One region of the Serratia sp. UGAL515B_01 genome, then DNA from elsewhere that is predicted to be linked to it. Evidence: predicted binding sites of a transcription regulator. Region 1 holds the regulator's gene; the other holds the start of a gene.
The links. Region 1 encodes LexA, which represses DNA repair genes until DNA is damaged. Its sites were predicted from a motif close to TNCTGTATGTACATACAGNA; they were not measured.
Positions count from the first base shown of each region.

Region 2: uvrB (excinuclease ABC subunit UvrB) is a predicted target of LexA. The motif match lies at 1,922-1,941, and genes of this name have one in related genera.

Region 1 covers NZ_CP109901.1:3,481,728-3,485,153, reverse strand. Annotated here, with positions in the region: gene plsB (glycerol-3-phosphate 1-O-acyltransferase PlsB) at 1-1,257, opposite strand, end outside; gene OK023_RS15710 (diacylglycerol kinase) at 1,503-1,871, shown strand; gene lexA (transcriptional repressor LexA) at 1,995-2,603, shown strand; gene dinF (MATE family efflux transporter DinF) at 2,828-3,426, shown strand, end outside.
Region 2 covers NZ_CP109901.1:1,021,198-1,024,623, reverse strand. Annotated here, with positions in the region: gene uvrB (excinuclease ABC subunit UvrB) at 1-1,768, opposite strand, end outside; gene bioD (dethiobiotin synthase) at 2,497-3,174, opposite strand; gene bioC (malonyl-ACP O-methyltransferase BioC) at 3,167-3,426, opposite strand, start outside.

The sequences.
Region 1 (3,426 bases):
CACCAGCGTAATTGGCCGAGTACCTCCTCGTAACATGGCTTGAATGGTCATCGAAAGAGTACCGGTTTTGGGTTCCAGCAGGCGGCCAGTTCGGGAACGCCCACCTTCAACAAAGTATTCTACTGAGTAGCCGCGAGTGAACAACTCACCAAGATATTCACGGAACACCGTCGAATAGAGTTTATTACCCTTGAAAGTCCGACGGATGAAGAACGCACCCAAGCGGCGGAAAATCGGCCCAGCAGGCCAGAAATTCAAATTGATACCGGCAGCAATATGCGGTGGTACCAGCCCTTGGTGGTAGAGCACGTAAGAAAGTAACAGGTAGTCCATATGGCTACGGTGACAGGGAACATAGACAATCTCGTGGCCGTCCTGCGCCAATTGACGCACGCGCTCAGCATTGGTGACGTTGATACCCTGATACAAACGGTTCCAGGTCCAGCTGAGCACACGGTCAGACAGGCGCACCGCTTCATAGGAAAAGTTAGCAGCAATCTCTTCCATCAATGCAATTGCATTTTGTTGTGCTTTTTCGTGAGAGATCTTCTTGCTACGAGCCTCGTCTTCGACGGCTTTTTCAATCGCTTTGGAAGCCAGTAGTTTATTAAACAGATCCTGACGGTCAGGCAGGCTTGGCCCAACTGCGGCCAAACGCTGGCGTGCGAAGTGCATACGTGCCACTCGAGCCAGTTTCTGCGCGATAGATTTATCTGTGCCATGCTCGGTCGCCATTCGGCGTAAAGACACGGTATTAGAGAAGCGGACAAAGCTGTCTCGCCCTAACCATAATACGGCAAAGAATTTCTGTACCCCGTTCAGCAGGCGTAGTTGCGGCGCACCTTGGCCTTCACGCCCTGGGGAACGGCCAAACATTACCGATACCGGCAACATCTGAATATCAAGCTCTAGGTTGTTACGATGTAAATCCAGATAATCGTGGAACAGCTTTACCGACTCTTCTTTCGGCGTGTAATAACGGAATACGCGCGGACCATCGTGAATAAACACATGGCTAGGCAGTACGATACCGTCTATTTCGAGTGGTTTAAGGGGATCGGGCAGATCTTGCTCTAGGCACTGGGTGCGCAAAGTCAGTAAATCCGCCTTGGAATTATAAGGTAAAACATACAAAATCGGCCGTGAGGGGTCTAACCCTAACTCCATGACCGGATCTGAAGGGATAACCTTACTGTTTACCAATAATTTCATTGGTAAACTCAATAATTTATAATAAATTTTACGCCAACCTGACATAACAACGTGAAGCCTCTTGTTAGCAATGCGCCGCAAGAATACCAGAAACCGGGTAACAGGTCTGTGGTGTTGGGAAATCCAGAACCATCCAGGCAATGGATAGACTTAATTAGATTATACCGTATGTGTGTCAGCTTGCAGCGCTGACCACTATGGCAGGGCTAGCCTTATGCTCAAAAAATGCCTTGCTGTATCCTGAATTGGTGACGGTTCTATCATTTACCGCTGAGAAAGGTCCCCTTACCATGGCAAATCAAATCACTGGTCTAAAACGTATTGTGAAAGCCGTTGGTTATTCATATAAAGGTTTATCAGCAGCTTGGCACAACGAGGCCTCATTCCGCCAGGAGCTGGTTGTTGCCGTGTTGGCTATCATACTGGCGATTTGGTTGGATGTCGGTGCCGTAGCACGGATTTTACTGATAGGTTCGGTAATGCTGGTGATGATTATCGAAATACTCAACAGTGCCATTGAAGCTGTCGTTGACCGTGTAGGAGCGGACTACCACGAATTATCGGGGCGGGCGAAAGACATGGGTTCGGCGGCGGTATCTTTGACGATTATTTTGGCGCTGTTTGTTTGGGGCTCCGTGCTTTGGGTGCATTTTGCTTGAAGTTAAGGTGACAATGTTGCGAACAAGTTCGCTAATCCCTGATTTTTATTCATTCTTAGGTTCCCAATCTATATTTACCTGTATATACTCACAGCAAGACTGTATAAACAAACAGGGGGCGGAATGAAAGCACTAACTACCAGGCAGCAAGAGGTCTATGACCTGATTCGCGATCATATTTCTCAAACGGGCATGCCACCAACGCGTGCCGAGATCGCAACACGTCTGGGGTTCCGTTCGCCAAATGCTGCTGAAGAACATCTGAAGGCACTGGCCCGTAAAGGTGTCATCGAAATCGTCTCCGGTGCCTCTCGGGGGATTCGCCTGCTGATGGAAGATGAAGAGGGGCTGCCTTTGGTAGGTCGGGTCGCTGCTGGTGAACCTTTACTGGCTCAGCAACATATCGAAGGGCATTACAAAGTTGATCCTTCCCTGTTCAAACCTAATGCAGATTTTCTGCTGCGAGTGAGCGGTATGTCGATGCGTGACATTGGCATTCTGGATGGCGATTTGCTGGCAGTGCATAAAACTCAGGATGTGCGTAACGGCCAGGTGGTCGTCGCCCGTATTGAGGACGAAGTTACTGTAAAACGTCTGAAAAAGCACGGTAACGTTGTTGAGTTACTGCCGGAAAACAGTGAGTTTCAGCCGATAGTGGTTGATCTGCGTCAACAGAATTTCACTATAGAAGGTTTGGCGGTTGGGGTGATCCGTAACGGTGACTGGCTCTAAAGGTTTTACCAGGTATTGGTGCCCACGTTTATCGACCATCTTCTTTCAATGCACAGACAATATACCCAAGTAACTTCAAGATACAGGTAACCAACATCCCTGTAACTTGAAGGGCTGCGTAAACAATGCCGTTACCTGAAAGATAGCAGGGTATATCGTGCAGCCCTAGTGCGATTTCTTTTTTAACTCATCCTTAACTGACCCTGCCTTGAGAACGTACTGCTATGCGCCTGCTTTCTACTTTCACCAGCGATGCCGACAAAGCGCTGTGGCGCCTTGCACTGCCGATGATCTTTTCCAATATTACGGTTCCCTTGCTCGGTTTGGTTGATACAGCCGTTATCGGTCATCTTGACAGCCCGATTTACCTTGGTGGTGTTGCCGTCGGCTCTATGGTGACCAGCTTCCTGTTTATGCTGATGCTATTTTTGCGCATGAGCACTACCGGCCTTGCGGCACAGGCGTTGGGAGCGCAAGACCCACGGAAATTGGCGCGTACTTTTATACAACCATTCTTACTGGCTCTGCTGGCAGGGATGGCTATTGTGGTGTTGCGTACGCCGTTGATCACGCTTGCACTGCATGTAGTCGGTGGCGATAGGGACGTGTTGGCACAAGCAAGACTATTTCTGGAGGTCCGTTGGTTGAGTGCCCCCGCAGCATTAGCCAATATGGTGCTGTTGGGCTGGCTGCTGGGTGTCCAGTATATACGTGCGCCGGTAATTTTACTGATTAGCGGCAATCTGCTGAACATCGTATTGGATATCTGGCTGGTGATGGGACTGGGTTGGAATGTGCAAGGGGCTGCAGCAGCGACGGTTAT
Region 2 (3,426 bases), 1.8 Mb from region 1:
TCAGGCCCTGAGGCACAATACCATTGGCTAGGTTATGTGCCTGCTGCTTAGCGCGGCGGCGTTCCGTTTCGCCTATAGCCTTAGCCATGGAGTCGGTGATCCGGTCGCCGTAGAGAATGGCCTTACCGTTAAGATTACGGGCTGCACGGCCAATGGTTTGGATCAGGGAACGCTCGGAACGCAGAAACCCTTCTTTATCTGCGTCTAGAATCGCCACCAACGACACCTCAGGCATATCAAGGCCTTCCCTTAACAGGTTGATCCCTACCAAGACATCGAACTCACCAAGGCGTAAATCACGGATGATTTCGACACGTTCTACCGTATCAATATCTGAGTGCAGATAGCGCACCCGCTCACCATGTTCTTCCAGATATTCGGTAAGGTCTTCTGCCATACGTTTGGTGAGCGTAGTGACCAGTACACGTTCGTTGATGGCCACGCGCTTACGGATTTCAGAGAGCAAATCATCAACCTGTGTCGTGACAGGACGAACTTCCACTTCGGGGTCTAGCAAACCGGTTGGACGGACGACCTGGTCGATAACATCACCGCCAGACTTCTCCAACTCATACTTGCCCGGTGTGGCAGAAACGTAGATAGTCTGAGGTGCCAGAGCTTCAAACTCTTCAAAGCGCATCGGCCGGTTATCTAGCGCAGAGGGCAAGCGGAAACCATATTCTACCAATGTTTCTTTACGTGATCGGTCGCCTTTAAACATCCCACCAATCTGCGGAATGGTAACGTGTGATTCGTCCACCACCAGCAAGCCGTCTGCCGGCAGGTAGTCGAATAGCGTAGGAGGTGGCTCCCCCTCACCGCGCCCAGAGAGGTAACGCGAATAGTTTTCAATGCCTGAGCAATAGCCCAATTCGTTCATCATCTCGAGATCGAACTGGGTACGCTGCGAAAGCCTCTGCTCTTCCAACAGTTTGTTGTTTTCTAACAGCACCTTTCGCCGTTGCGCCAGTTCCACCTTAATCTCTTCTATCGCCTGCACAATACGTTCACGCGGCGTAACATAGTGGGACTTGGGGTAAATGGTGAAACGCTGTACCACTTGCTCGATCTGGCCGGTGAGTGGATCAAACAACGACAGGCGCTCCACTTCCTCATCAAATAGCTCAACACGCAGTGCCAATTCGTCTGATTCAGCAGGGAAAATATCGATGACCTCGCCACGAACGCGAAAGGTTGCACGCTGGAAAGCCTGATCGTTGCGTGTGTATTGCAACTCTGCTAAACGCCGCAGGATCGAACGCTGATCGATGATCATACCCTTGGTCAGGTGCAACATCATTTTCAGGTAAAGATCGGGATCGCCAAGACCGTAGATCGCAGAGACCGACGCCACAACCACCACATCACGCCGTTCGAGCAACGCCTTGGTTGCCGAAAGGCGCATCTGCTCTATATGTTCGTTTACCGACGCGTCCTTCTCAATGAACGTATCAGAACTTGGCACATAGGCTTCTGGCTGGTAGTAGTCGTAATAAGAGACAAAATACTCTACGGCATTCTCAGGAAAGAATTCTTTCATCTCACCATAGAGTTGTGCCGCCAGCGTCTTATTCGGTGCAAGCACCATGGTTGGCCGGTTAAGATCGGCGATCACATTGGCGATAGTGAAGGTCTTGCCCGAACCGGTGACCCCCAACAAAGTCTGATGCGCCAGACCATCTTCCAGCCCTTCTTCCAATTTGCGAATGGCTTCTGGCTGATCGCCAGCCGGTTTGAATTCTGAATGCAGTTTGAAAAGTTTGCTCATATCCCTTCATCGTTCAGGTTGCAGCCGGGCGTTAGGGGCACGGAGAGTGATGCAAACAAGGCACGACACCCGCTTTACTGTGGTCAGGTTAGCATTTACCAGAGGCTACTACTTAGTATGTTCAGCCTTGATAATTTGCGCCAAGGCTTATCATACTGGATATAAAACCAGCCTCAAGTGAATTTGTCTATTAACATACCTTAATACGTCATCAAGGCGTCGATAAAGTGTCCACAGTGCAATATTTTTATTGTCAATAGCCATGTTATCCCCAGCTACCGCTATTCATTAACGCATTGATAGCGTTCTGACGAAAAACCACTCACAGAGCTTCACCGCTTAACTACCTTGCTTGATTTTAATTAATTTGTTGATATTTAATGTTTTTAATAAAAAGATGATAATGCGGACAACGCCGATACAACCCGCGTCCGCTCTCTGTTTAAGCTGGTTTTCTAGATATAATGCACAAGGTTATCCACAGAAATAGTGGATAACTCCCACAACCCCTAGGGGGGCGGGAGTTACAGAAAAAACGCTTTTCTCTTCGAAATACCTCTGAAGCCCGTTTTTTAGTTATTTTTTACAATAATATTGCTTTGGTTATGACGATTCATACTAAAAGATCGCACCCACCCTTTTCGTTTGCTCAGGAAATAGCACAGGCTCCAATAATAGGAGCACGCGAAATGAGTATAATCTATTGTTTTTTAAATATTTATTTTTCATTAACTCAGCAGTGTCAAATCAAGATATTGCCCTAACGGCTGCAGTTCTATATTGGGCAGATATGGGATCTCTCCCAGCAAAGGCGCGGGCAGCATACGGCAAAGCGTTGTCAGATATTCCTGATGGCGTCGTCCCGGTGCGGTAACATCGTTAGCAATCCAGCCTGCCAAGGTTAATTCTGCCTGCTGGATCGCTTGGGCGGTCAGTAACGCATGGTTGATACAGCCTAACTTAATACCCACCACCAAGATCACCGGTAACCGCTCCTGTTGCACCCAATCGGCGAGTGTATGCTGCTCGGAAAGTGGCGTGAACCAGCCTCCAGCACCTTCCACCAGCAACCAGTCGGCTTGTTTTTCAAGATCACGCAAGCCAGCAGAAAGCCGTGGCAGAGAAATGGGGAGGCCCACATCTCGGCTGGCAATATGGGGTGAAGTCGGCTCAGCAAAGGTGTAAGGATTCACTAAGCTATAGTCCATCACTACTTTGCTATGGCTCAGTAAGGATAACGCATCGCTGTTGCGCAATCCCTCGCTGGTCATCTCACTGCCCGATGCCACCGGTTTGTAACCGGCACAGCGCCATCCCGCAGCGCTGGCAGCTTGTAACAGTGCGCAGCTGGCAACGGTTTTCCCCACCTCGGTATCCGTTCCGGTCACGAACCAGCGTTTAGTCACGATAAATTACCCCATAAACCAGATGATAACTGAGTGGCAATTGCCCACACAGGCTTGCATAAGCGTCCTGCAATGCGGCAAAACGCTGGCGGGAAAGCAGCCCAACCTCACGCCCCTGATGCAAATGCGTAGCACCAATCCCCTTGAGCGAACGCATCAGCGTCATAACATCTGGGTAAGTCAGCGTTTGCCATGCAGACTCAAGATGATGGCGATAATGGCGGCATGCGCTAGAGATTTTCATGAGTGGCA